Regions from separate parts of the Limosilactobacillus agrestimuris genome, predicted to be linked through region 1. Evidence: predicted binding sites of a transcription regulator. Region 1 holds the regulator's gene; the other holds the start of a gene.

The links. Region 1 encodes Rex, which represses fermentation and respiration genes when NADH is low (regulators of the CRP and FNR family bind a similar motif). Its sites were predicted from a motif close to TTGTGAANTANTTCACAA; they were not measured.
Region 2: a site for Rex is predicted at 3,317-3,334, ahead of NFR46_RS01150 (class II fumarate hydratase). Genes of this name have one in related genera too.

Annotation. Positions count from the first base shown of each region.
Region 1 is NZ_CALPCW010000005.1:25,976-32,577, forward strand. Features, by position in the region: gene NFR46_RS04705 (ABC-F family ATP-binding cassette domain-containing protein) at 1-1,937, opposite strand, end outside; gene NFR46_RS04710 (redox-sensing transcriptional repressor Rex) at 2,203-2,859, shown strand; gene groES (co-chaperone GroES) at 3,089-3,373, shown strand; gene groL (chaperonin GroEL) at 3,428-5,056, shown strand; gene NFR46_RS04725 (YSIRK-type signal peptide-containing protein) at 5,250-6,602, shown strand, end outside.
Region 2 is NZ_CALPCW010000001.1:241,200-247,801, forward strand. Features, by position in the region: gene NFR46_RS01135 (plasmid pRiA4b ORF-3 family protein) at 1-1,175, shown strand, start outside; gene NFR46_RS01140 (zinc-dependent alcohol dehydrogenase family protein) at 1,252-2,292, shown strand; gene NFR46_RS01145 (peptidylprolyl isomerase) at 2,484-3,077, shown strand; gene NFR46_RS01150 (class II fumarate hydratase) at 3,369-4,757, shown strand; gene NFR46_RS01155 (flavocytochrome c) at 4,793-6,181, shown strand; gene NFR46_RS01160 (anion permease) at 6,468-6,602, shown strand, end outside.

The DNA.
Region 1 (6,602 bases):
TGATCGAACTTTTCCAGTTCTTCCGCGGCACTTGTCCATTCTAATTCGACATCTTCAGATTGAGCGGTGAACTCATCTAGTTGTTTTTGTAGATCCGAAAGCTTGCCGATATCAGTAGCAATTTCTGGTTGACTCATCTGTTCTTTGATCGCTTCTTGTTTTTCTTCCAAGGCGGTCATTTTTTCTTCCAGTTTATCAACCTGTCGTTGGAGTTTACGCCGAGCACGCTGCGTTTCCTTGCTTTGCTGGTAAGATTGTTGGGCACTCGATTTCTTAGGCTTGGATGTTGAAGCCTGAATTTCAACCTGATTAGCATTAGCAGCTTTTTCCTTATTCACGGCTTCAAGGTAGTCATCATAGTTTCCTTCATAATGCTTAATCCCAGTAGCACTCATGTCGAGAACATCAGTGGCAACTTGGTTAATGAAATACCGGTCGTGGGAGATAAAAAGCACCGTTCCGGTAAACTCATTGATCGCGTTCTCCAAGACTTCTCGACTATCAATATCCAAGTGGTTTGTAGGTTCATCAAGAATCAAAAAGTTAATCGGCTTGAAGGAGAGCTTGGTTAATTCAAGCCGGGCTTTTTCACCACCAGAAAGATCATGAACTAACTTGTAAACATCGTCACCAACAAAGAGAAAACTTCCTAGGAGGGAGCGGATATCTTTTTCTGGGATGTTCGGGTGATCGTCCCAGACTTCGTTTAAGACTGATTTTTCAGGATGAAGTTGTTGCTGTTCCTGATCATAGTAACCGATCTGAAGGTTAGCACCCAACTTGATATTGCCACTAACTAATGGGATCCGGTCAAGAATTGATTTCAATAGGGTTGACTTTCCAATTCCGTTAGGGCCAATGATCCCAATTCGTTGGGGTTTACGCACCGTGAACGATAATGGGCCAGCAAGTTTTTGGTCATTGTAACCAACGACAGCTTGCTCAACATCAAGGACTTCGTTTCCGCTATCCTTTTCGCTGTGAAAATGGAAGTGGATGGACTTATCATCGGTTTCTGGCCGTTCAAGCCGTTCCATCTTTTCTAATTGTTTTCGCCGCGCTTGGGCTCGTTTAGTGGTTGAAGCACGGACGATATTCCGGTTAACAAAGTCCTCAAGCTTACTGATCTTCTTTTGCTGTTGTTCATAATGTTTCCATTCAGCAGTTAACCATTCTTGCTTATGCTCCATAAACTGGGTGTAGTTTCCGGTATAGTGACGAAGGGTGTGATTATCAAGATCGTAAATATCGGAAACCACCCTATCAAGGAAGTACCGGTCGTGGGAAACGACAAGGAGGGCACCTTGGTAACTCTTAAGGTAGTCTTCGAGCCACGCAAGGACGTTCATGTCCAGGTGGTTTGTCGGTTCATCAAGAATTAGTAGATCCGGGGATTGAAGAAGGATCTTTGCCAATGCTAGTTTAGTTTTTTGTCCACCAGAAAGTGAATTAATAGCGGTTTGATAATCTTCTTCTTCAAAACCAAAGCCCTTGAGGATCCCCCGCATTCGGGACTCATATTCGTAGCCCCCACGCTTTTTAAAGTCGGCCTGGAGCTGTGAATACTTTTCCGTCGTTAGCTGAAAGTCCTTTGTAGAGGGATCAAGTGAGGCTAGCTGGTCTTCTAATTGGTGGATTTGCTTTTCCATCTTGTGGAGGGGAGCAAACACCAGATCAAGCTCAGCCCAAATCGTGCTTTGACTATCCAGACCTTGATCCTGGGCTAAGTAACCGATAGTAAGATCCTTGCTTTTAGCAATTGTTCCTTCGTCCGGACTAGTTATTCCTGCGATCATTTTTAACAGGGTCGTTTTCCCGGCCCCATTTCGACCAACAAGGGCAGTTCGCCCGTGTTCTTGAATTTGTAAGTTGACGTCGTGAAAAAGGACGTCAGCGCCAAAGCGACGCATGACATTATTGGCTTGCAAAAGAATCATTTTTTTGTTTACCTCGTTCTTAAAAATTATACTCTTCTATTATACGCTGGTTAATCCTGATTTCACAAAGGTCAAGAGATAGATAACGTTCAGCACCGCTCAAACGAAAAAAGTTTTAAAAAGAATTTTGTTTAAGTGTTCACAATTAAAGAGTTTATTGCTAGAATAATAGGAGAATTGAATTTCACAAGCTGACAAAATTGAGCCAAGAATATAAGCTCACTAATGTTAAATAAAACTAAAATTGCAGGAGGAATAGTAGAAAATGGCTACTAAGAAAATCCCTAAGGCAACGGCAAAGCGATTACCAATTTATTACCGTTACCTTAGTGTATTATTAAGTGCAAATAAGCGGCGTGTTTCATCAACTGAACTTTCTGAAGCAGTTCAGGTTGACTCTGCCACAATTCGTCGTGACTTTTCATACTTTGGTGAATTGGGGAAGCGGGGTTACGGTTATGATGTTGAAAGCCTGCTGAACTTCTTTAAGGGAATTTTGAACCAGGATACTCTAACTAATGTTGCCCTTGTTGGGGTTGGTTCATTAGGAAGTGCCCTCCTTAATTACAACTTCCACCAAGATACTAACTTGCGGATTAGTGCAGCATTTGATACTAAGCCTGAATTAGCTAACACCGTTAAGAGCGGGATTCCAATCTATCCAGCTAGTGAAATGCAAAAGCAGATTAAGGAACAACAAATTGATGCCGTAATCCTTACTGTTCCAAGTTCAACTTCCCAAAAGGTTGCGGATCAGTTAGTTAGCGTTGGCGTTAAGGGAATTTTGAACTTTACTCCGGTTCGTCTTTCTGTTCCGAAGAATGTTCAAGTTCAGAACATTGATTTAACAAACGAACTCCAAACCCTGATCTACTTTATTAAGAACTACGCTGAAAACAATCAGGATAAAGAAGAAAAGTAAATTAAACTAATTTCCGCGATTAGACTTTATAAGTTCAGAGACTATTAGTAATAGTTTGAGGTCGAGAAAAAACATTTTGTTTTTTCTCGGCTTCTTTTTATTTATCCACTTACCAAACATATTTGTTGCAATCGGTCACAGAAATGTTATAGTAGAAAATGTAATTAGCACTTGGAATGTGAGAGTGCTAATTTTTAACTATGAGATTTATCAATTTGGAGGGATTAACGTGTTAAAACCATTAGGAGATCGTGTTCTTCTCAAAGCAGAAACAGAAGAAGAAAAGACTGTCGGTGGCATTGTTCTTGCTTCAAACGTTAAGGAAAAGCCAACAACCGGTAAGGTAATTGCTGTAGGTGCTGGTCGGACTTTAGATAATGGTGAGAAGCTTGCACCAGCTGTTAAGGAAGGCGATCGGGTCCTCTTTGATAAGTATGCTGGAAATGAAGTTGAATATGACGGTGAAAAGTACCTCGTTGTTCATGAAAAGGATCTTGTAGCTATCGTTGAATAGTTAACGAGACTTTGGTAATGATAGTATTGATTTTAAATTTGAGGTGAATAAAATATGGCAAAAGAAATTAAGTTTTCCGAAGACGCACGGAGTGCAATGCTTAGCGGTGTTGATAAGTTAGCTGATACAGTTAAGACCACTATGGGACCAAAGGGACGTAACGTTGTCCTTGAACAAAGCTATGGTAACCCAACCATTACTAACGATGGTGTTACAATCGCTAAGAGCATTGAATTGGAAAACCCATTCGAAAACATGGGTGCTAAGTTAGTTTCAGAAGTTGCTTCTAAGACTAATGACATTGCTGGTGACGGTACTACTACTGCTACTGTTTTGACCCAAGCAATTGTTAATGCCGGAATGAAGAACGTTACTTCTGGTGCTAACCCAGTTGGTATTCGTCGCGGGATTGATAAGGCCACTGAAGCTGCTGTTGAAGCATTAAAGAAGATGTCACACGAAGTTAAGACTAAGGATGACATTGCACAAATTGCTTCAATTTCAGCTGCTAACCCAGAAGTTGGTAAGTTGATTGCCGACGCAATGGAAAAGGTTGGTAACGATGGTGTTATTACTATCGAAGACTCCCGTGGTGTTGAAACCAGCGTTGACGTTGTTGAAGGGATGAGCTTCGATCGTGGTTACATGTCACAATACATGGTAACTGATAACGACAAGATGGAAGCTGACCTTGACAACCCATACATTTTGATTACTGATAAGAAGATTAGTAACATCCAAGACATTTTGCCATTACTTCAATCAGTTGTTCAAGAAGGCCGTTCACTCTTAATCATCGCTGATGACATTACTGGTGAAGCATTGCCAACTCTTGTTTTGAACAAGATTCGTGGTACCTTCAACGTTGTTGCTGTTAAGGCACCTGGCTTTGGTGACCGGCGGAAGGCTCAATTACAAGATATCGCTGTATTAACTGGTGGTACTGTAATTTCTGATGACTTAGGAATGAGCTTGAAGGACGCTACTGTTGATCAACTTGGCCAAGCTAACAAGGTAACGGTTACCAAGGATAACACCACCATTGTTGATGGTAAGGGATCCAAGGAAGCTATTGCTGAACGGGTTGACCAAATCAAGCAAGCTATCAGTAAGGCAACTTCTGACTTCGATAAGGAAAAGCTTCAAGAACGTCTTGCAAAGCTTTCCGGTGGTGTTGCAGTTGTTAAGGTTGGTGCCGCAACTGAAACCGAACTGAAGGAAAAGAAGTACCGGATTGAAGATGCCTTGAATGCTACCCGTGCCGCTGTTCAAGAAGGATTCGTCCCTGGTGGTGGTACTGCCCTCGTAAACGTTCTTCCAGCATTGGATGAAATTAAGGCAACCGGTGACGAAGCTACTGGTGTTAACATTGTTAAGAACGCTTTGGAAGCACCTGTTCGTCAAATCGCTGAAAACGCCGGTGTTGAAGGCTCAGTCATTGTTAACCAATTGAAGAGCGAAAAGCCAGGAATTGGTTACAATGCTGCTGACGGTAAGTTTGAAGATATGGTTAAGGCCGGAATTGTTGACCCAACTAAGGTTACCCGTTCTGCTCTTCAAAACGCCGCATCTGTATCTGCATTGTTATTAACTACTGAAGCAGTAGTTGCTGATAAGCCAGAGCCAAATGCTAACCAAAATTCAGCACCTCAACCGGGAGCCGGAATGGGTGGAATGATGTAATCTCATCCCGCTAAAATAATAAAATTAATAGAATAGCAGTAGTTAATATTGTAGAACCAAAAATATTAACTACTGCTTTTTAGCTTTAACTATTTTTTGCTAGTATTTATTAGAAGATAAGGGAAAAATAGTTTTATTTTATTTAAAATAGTTTATAATACGTTTGAACTTATATATTGGGAGGGTAAAACAAATGTCTAAAAATAATCAACATGAATATTTAAAACGCATGCAAAAACAACGACAACGATTTGGCTTACGAAAGCTTTCTGTTGGCGTTGCATCTGTTTTACTAGGAACTACTTTTATCATTGGGGGAGGTACAGTAGCGCACGCTGATGAAGCAACAACTTCAGCACCAGTTCCTGACAGTAATACCAATAATGAAGATGGTGGTAAGTTGGCTAATAGTCAACAGGTAACGTTGAAGAGTAACACTACCTCTCCAGATGATACTTTGGCATCTTCCACTAAAAACGAAAAAGTTACACCAACGACTCCTGAAGCTTCACAATCAACTGCTATAGAGGGCGTTCCTATAGTCTCTTCACTGGAAAGTATTACGACAGCATCAGAAACCGAACAGCCAACTTCCACTTCTAAGTCAAATGAAAAGACCGGTAATAGTCTACAAATCACCTTACAATCTGCGCCTACAAAAAACGCTGATGTAAGTGAAAAACAAGGTCAAAATGCAAAAATTGATTTGACGTTTGTAGATGATGACGATAATGGTAAGACAGTAGATTATTCAGATTATCTGCCTAGTGAAGATGGTGGCCATCATTACGCATACGGTAAAGTTGGCGATAAGGTTGGTACGAAAGCATACAATAATGGTACGATGAGTATTAAACGGATGCTTGATCTTTTAGATATTGGGTATTATGAACTAAATGGCACTTATATTGCTCCTGATACTTTTACTAGTGAAAATATGATTGTTCAAATTCATTTAAAGCATCAGACAGAGCAGAAGGTATATCATACGTACAATCTTACTCGAAATGTTCACTATCGTTACACATCGGCAAGTAATGGTGAAACGATGCAAGATGATCAAGGAAAAGAAGTTCCTGATTATAAAGTACAGTATCAAATTACGCCAACGGTTATTTTCGATCTAGTTACCAATAAGGTGAAAAACGGAATATTCAATGTTAAGAATTTAACTACTGGCGAAACGTTTACATTTAATAGTCAAGCTAATCGACTAAAAGCTGATAATTTTGATCCTATTAAATCTCCAGATGTATCACAACGATGGAAACCTGAAGAATCAGAAATAGCAGCATCATTTAACAATCTACCCGATCTTGATAATTGGCAAAGATTCTTTAATGGAGCGGAATTTAATGATAATCAAACGGTAAATTATAAGGTAGATTATACGCAAATAAATATTGGCGATTATGTTCCCAATAATCAAGTATACTTTAATACAGATATCGAAGTGTCGAGCGATGGGACAAAAGAGACAGTAAATCGTTACTTCTATTATGGAATGAGCGATGAAAATGATGAAGGAGTTAACATCGATCATGTA
Region 2 (6,602 bases), on a different contig from region 1:
CGGATATTGTTCAGTGGGATGATGATCCAAGCAATCCTGCTATTTCATTGGCATTAATGAAAAACCTTAAGTTACAGGATATCGAAACAAACGAAGTTCAAACAGCTACGGGGCTTTTTGAAAACTACGTGATGAATGACTTTGCTCTTGCCGCTCATCCAAAATTGAATGAACATAATCGATGTTACCTATATCAATCTAAGTCATTAAATGATGTCATGAATGAATCAGAGGTTAGCGAAGAAATTATTCGAGACTATCAATCTTCCTTGGAAAGACTAGGGAAGAGTGACCAGATTATTGACCGGGATACTGATTACGCGATGGATTACCTATCATACCTTGCCGAAAGTGGTAATACGATCTTGGATGATGTTTCAGCAATTTACTATTACGTTTATAACTATGGAACACGGAATAATGAACGTGTAACCACTTCAAAATACCGGGGGATGGGGACTGCATTTCGTGAATTAGGCCGATTCTTTAAACGTCAAGACTTGTTTAGCAGTGCTGATTTTGATCAGTTTAGTCAGGCGTTAAACCAGGCAATTGATAATGCTACTCCAGCCAAGGATGGTTACCGTTTAGAAAGGATGCTCCATAGCGCAGAGTCAGAACTTGCACGACGTCGTTCCTTACTAAAATATGCACACCACTATCGTAAACTTCAGTATCAAGTTAGAGTTGAATTAGCTGATTACCAACCTAGCATGTGGCGACGCTTCCAATTTAACGGGGAAACTAGACTGGATGAACTTTGTTATTATATTATGGCGAGTTTTCAGGCAACTGGTTCTCACCTCTATAATCTGCAGTTAAATAAGGTTAATTACCAATTGCCATACCTTGATGGTGGGGAAAATATCACTCTTCATTGGCTTGGTGAGGCACAACAGGGTGATCGACTGACGCTTGAATATGATTTTGGTGATTCTTGGAAATTTAATATAGTAGTTGAAAAAGTTACCCCAACTCGACGATATCGTTTAACTGCGGTTGAACCAAAAGTAATTGATGGTAGTGGTAAAGGAATTGTAGATGATATTGGCGGTACCGCTGGACTAGAATTAGCGGCACAGGATGATTTGACAATCAACGATGACTTTAACCTTAAAAAACTACAGAGTGAGTTAGGAGCTTTAACAACAGATATTGCCAAGCGGTATCAATAAGCTGTTTAGTAATTCACAATAAATGTAAAAGGACTACAATAGGTAATAGATACTTAAATGAGAAGGAGTCCTAAAGATGAGTGATCAATTTGAAATTCCAGAAACTATGCGGGCGTGGGAAGTAACGACTCCTGGACCAATTGATGGAGAAAAAGCACCGTTAAAAATGGTTACGAAGCCAGTTCCAAAGCCACGACGCGGTGAAGTCTTAGTAAAAGTTTTAACTTGTGGTGTTTGCCATACTGATTTGCATGTGGCAGAAGGTGATTTGCCCGTTCACCACGAACACGTTATCCCAGGGCATGAAATTGTTGGAAAGGTTGTTGGCTTTGGCCCAGAAACACAACGCTTTGAATTAGGAGAACGAATCGGGATCCCGTGGTTCCGTCATGCTTGTGGTGTCTGCAAGTTTTGTCGTTCTGGACATGAAAATCTTTGTCCTCATTCCGTTTATACTGGTTGGGACCATGATGGTGGTTACGCAGAATATGTTACTGTCCCGGAAGGATTTGCTTACCGGATCCCAGAAAAATTTAATGATCTTGAAGCTGCTCCGTTGCTTTGTGCCGGGATCATTGGTTATCGGGCTTATGAACGAGCTAATGTTCCTGCTGGTGGTCGTCTTGGTCTGTATGGCTTTGGTGGCTCTGCTCATATAACTGCCCAGATTGCTCTAGCTCAAGGAGTTGAAGTTCACGTCTTTACTCGAGGAGCAGATGCCCGGAAGTTTGCCCTTCAATTAGGGTGCGTTTCCGCTAAGGGAGCATACGATCTTTCTGATGTTCCGCTTGATTCCTCGATCATTTTTGCTCCAGTAGGTGACATTATTTTACCAGCACTTGAAAGCTTAATTCCGGGTGGAACCCTAGCAATGGCCGGAATTCATATGTCTGATGTGCCAATATTAAATTACCAGAAACACCTCTTCCATGAAAAGACGCTAACCAGTGTTGAAAGTAACACTCGGCGTGACGGTGAAGAATTCCTTACCTTGGCTGACCGATTGGATATCCATCCCGAAGTTACTGAATACCCACTCGAAAACGCTTTGGACGCATTAAAGTACGTCAAACGTGGCGACATCAAAGGCGCTTGCGTGTTGAGGGTAAGTGAATAGAGTGCGGCCCGTTAAAAGTTTCCGGTGGCTAACTATTTCTCCACCGAACGACGAACACGTCGTCGGAGGTGGAGGTCGTTAGCTTGAGGAAACTTAGGGCGAGCACGTTTTGGCTATGTTGCCTAGTAAACTCCCATTAATCTCAGGTATAATTAAACTCTTAATGTCGAAATTAAAGGAGGAAAAATAAAATGCAATATCCACAACTAGATCTTGCGGCCGTAAAGGGACCACAAGCAACGATAAAAACTAATCTTGGTGAAATCAAAATTCAATTATTTGAAGAACAGGCACCCAAGACAGTAAAAAACTTTGTTCAATTGGCTGAAAAGGGTTATTACGACGGGGTAATCTTCCACCGGGTTATTCCTGACTTTATGATTCAGGGTGGTGACCCTACCGGAACTGGCCGTGGTGGTAAGAGTATTTATGGAAAAGCATTTGAAGATGAATTTTCCGATCAGTTGTTTAACTTTACCGGGGCAGTTTCAATGGCTAATGCAGGTCCAAACACTAATGGTAGTCAGTTCTTTATTGTTTCCAACGAACACGTTCCTGCTAATATGATTGAGCAAATGAAGGCGGTTGGTTATCCACAAGAAATTATCGATCATTACGCAAAAGTTGGTGGAACCCCTTGGTTAGACCACCGTCACACAGTATTTGGTCAGGTTCTTACCGGAATGGATGTCGTAAAGAAAATTAGTCAAGTTGAACGGGATAACATGGATAAGCCAAAGAAAGATGTTGTTATGGAAAAGGTAACAATTGAAAATAATAACTAATAAATTGGCTTGTTTTGTATAATGAGTTTGTGATTTTAATCTTAAAGGCAGAAAAAATCTAGTTAATTTTTAAATAAATTAACTAGATTTTTTTGCTTGGCTAGTTTGTGAAAATAATTCGTCTTGTGATGACAAAACCAATGTTCACAGTTGATTAAGTGATTACTATAAGTGAAATTTATAGGAATTTAAAGGTTTGACTATGCATGACGATCCGCGTTAGGATAAATATGTAAATGATGTGTAATTTTTCACAAATAGATAGTCTATTTTTAAATGGAGGCTTTTACAATGACAAAATACCGTACTGAAGAAGATACTTTAGGTCCAGTTCAAATCCCTGCAGATGCATTATGGGGACCACAAACAGAACGGAGTCGCAATAACTTTCCAACTGGTCAGTATATGCCATTAGCCATTATTCGTGCTTTATTGAACATTAAGAAGGCTGCTGCCCAAGCTAACATGGAAACTAAGGCAATTTCCGCAGAAAAGGGTAACTTAATTGTTCAAGCAATTGATGAACTCTTAGCCTTAAGCAATGAAGACTTACGTAAAGACTTCCCATTAAAGGTTTACCAAACTGGTTCTGGTACACAAACCAACATGAACACTAATGAAGTTGTTGCTCACAAGGCACACCAAATTAACCCGGACATTGAAATCTTGCCTAACGATGATGTTAACAAGGGTCAAAGTTCAAATGATACTTTCCCAACAGCAATGAACGTTGTTGCCTTGGAAGCCCTTGATAAGTTGAAGCCTGCTGTTCAACACTTAATCGATGAATTAAAGGCAAAGCAAGACAAGTACATGAAGACTGTTAAGGTTGGTAGGACTCACTTACAAGATGCTGTTCCATTGACTTTCGGTCAAGAATTATCAGGATATGTCGCTGCTCTTGAACACGACCTTAATTACATTAAGACTCTTGAACCAACATTGAACGAATTGGCAATTGGTGGTACCGCTGTTGGTACTGGTTTAAACGCTGCTGAAGGAATGCCAGAAAAGATTGCTGAAAAACTTAGCGAAGTTTATGGCTTAAACTTAACTGCTGATTCAAACAAGTTCTACGGCTTGGCTAACCATTCAGGATTAGATGTCGTTCACGGTGCATTGAAGAGCTTAGCTGCTGATATGTTCAAAATTGCCCAAGATATTCGTTTCTTAGGTTCTGGTCCACGTGCCGGTTACGGTGAATTAAACATTCCTGCTAACGAACCTGGTTCATCAATCATGCCTGGTAAGGTTAACCCAACTCAAGCAGAAGCCGTAACAATGGCTGCTCTACGGGTATTCGGTAATGATACTGTTGTAACGATGGCATCATCACAAGGTAACTTTGAAATGAACGTTTACAAACCTGTATTGATTGATGCATTCCTCGAATCAGCAGACTTGATGACTGGTACAATCATGGGCTTTGCTGACAAGATGATCCATGGAATGACCGTTAATGAAGAACGTATGGAAGAATTAGTTGATAATTCATTAATGACTGTTACTGCATTGTCACCACACATTGGTTACCATGACAGTGCTAAGATTGCTCAAGCTGCAGATAAGGCAGGAAGCACTTTGAAGGAAGCTGCTTTGAAGTCAGGCAAAGTAACAGAAGAACAATACGATGAATGGATGGACATGTTAAAGATGACTAACGTTGATCGTAAAGACTAAGATTAAAAATTAATATTGAAAGGGAGAACTGCGTAATGGCTAAATTTCAACCGACATCTGTTGGCAAGTTAGAAAATGACTATGACGTTGTTGTTATTGGTTCCGGTGGGACCGGCCTTTCAGCCGCTATTCAAGCAAATGAATTGGGGATGAAGGTTACTGTATTGGAAAAGGAAGAAGAACTCGGTGGGAACACTAACCGGGCATCTTCCGGAATGAACGCCGCTGAAACCAATGTTCAACTTCACCACGGTGTGATCGATAACGTTGCTGACTTCTACCACGAAACCTATAAAGATGGTGGTCGGCTAAATGATAAGGATATGTTGGGATACTTTGTTTACCATACTGCCCCAGCAATCGATTGGTTAAGCGATCACGGTATCAAGTTAGATGACATTACCGTTACTGGTGGGATGTCTAAGAAGCGGACACACCGTCCAGCAAGTATGGCGCCAATTGGTGGTTTCTTGGTTAAGAGTTTGTTAGATGTTGTTGCTAAGGAAGAAATTCCTGTTTTCAATAAGACCAAGGTTATTAAGCTTCGTCAAGCTGAAGATGGTCGTGTTAACGGTGTTGAAGTTAACGCTGATGGGATCACAAAGATTATCAATGCTAAGGCTGTTATCTTAGCTACTGGTGGTTTTGGTGCATCGAAGGAATACATTAAACGCTTCCGTCCGGACTTAGAAAGCTACAAGACAACTAATCAACCAGGAGCAACCGGTGATGGTTTGAAGTTAGCAGAAAATGTTGGTGCTGAATTAATGCAAATGAACCTGGTTCAAGTTCACCCAACTGTTCAGCAAGATAACCCCCATGTTTACTTGATTGGGGAAGCTGTTCGTGGTGAAGGTGCAATCTTGGTTAACGGTGAAGGTAAGCGGTTCGTTAACGAATTGAATACACGAAAAATCGTTTCTAATGAGATTACTGCTTTGCCTGAACACAGTGCTTACTTAGTCTTTGATCAAGGAATTCGTGACCGCGCTAAGGCAATTGAATTCTATGACAAGGTAGGCTTAGTTGTTCATGGTGATACCATTGAAGATTTAGCAAAGAAGATCAATGTGGATCCAAGCAACCTTCAACAAACCGTTAATACTTGGAATAAAGCAGTTGAAGAACACAACGATACTGAATTCAACCGGACAACGGGGATGGATCGGGGAATCACTAAGCCAGGATTCTTCGCTATCCACATTGCGCCAGCTATCCACTACACAATGGGTGGAATTCACATTACACCAAAGACCCAAGTACTTGACGGAAATGGTGACATCATTAAGGGACTCTTTGCTGCCGGTGAAGTTGCAGGTGGCCTCCATGGTAACAACCGTGTTGGTGGTAACTCAATTGCCGAAACGATTGTCTTCGGTCGCCAAGCTGGTCAACAAGTTACACTTTACGCACGGAGTTTGTAAAAGCAAAGTGATCGTCGAAACCGGGAATTAACCTCCTCTAGAGCCTGGTTGGCTAACCTAGAACGATAAATGATGATGAAATCATCAGAATCGTTCGTAGCCAAATAGGCTTGCTCCGCTGCGTTAGCCTCTAAGGCTCTGGTTACGACGCGTAGCTAGCCTTTAGGATTCCCGCGATTAGACTCTATAAGTTCGGAGACTATTAGTGACAAAAAGAGGATGAGAAAAATGTTTTGTTTTTTCCCATCCTCACAAGCAATTATTACTATTTATAAGGGACGGAAAGATGAAAAAATTAGAAAGCGTAAATTATAAGGGGTTCATTTGGCCCGTTATTATTGGCCTAATCTTATGGTTCATGACCCCAATTAAGCCAGCCGCAGTTCCAGTTGCTGGTTGGCACATGTTTGCCTTATTCGTG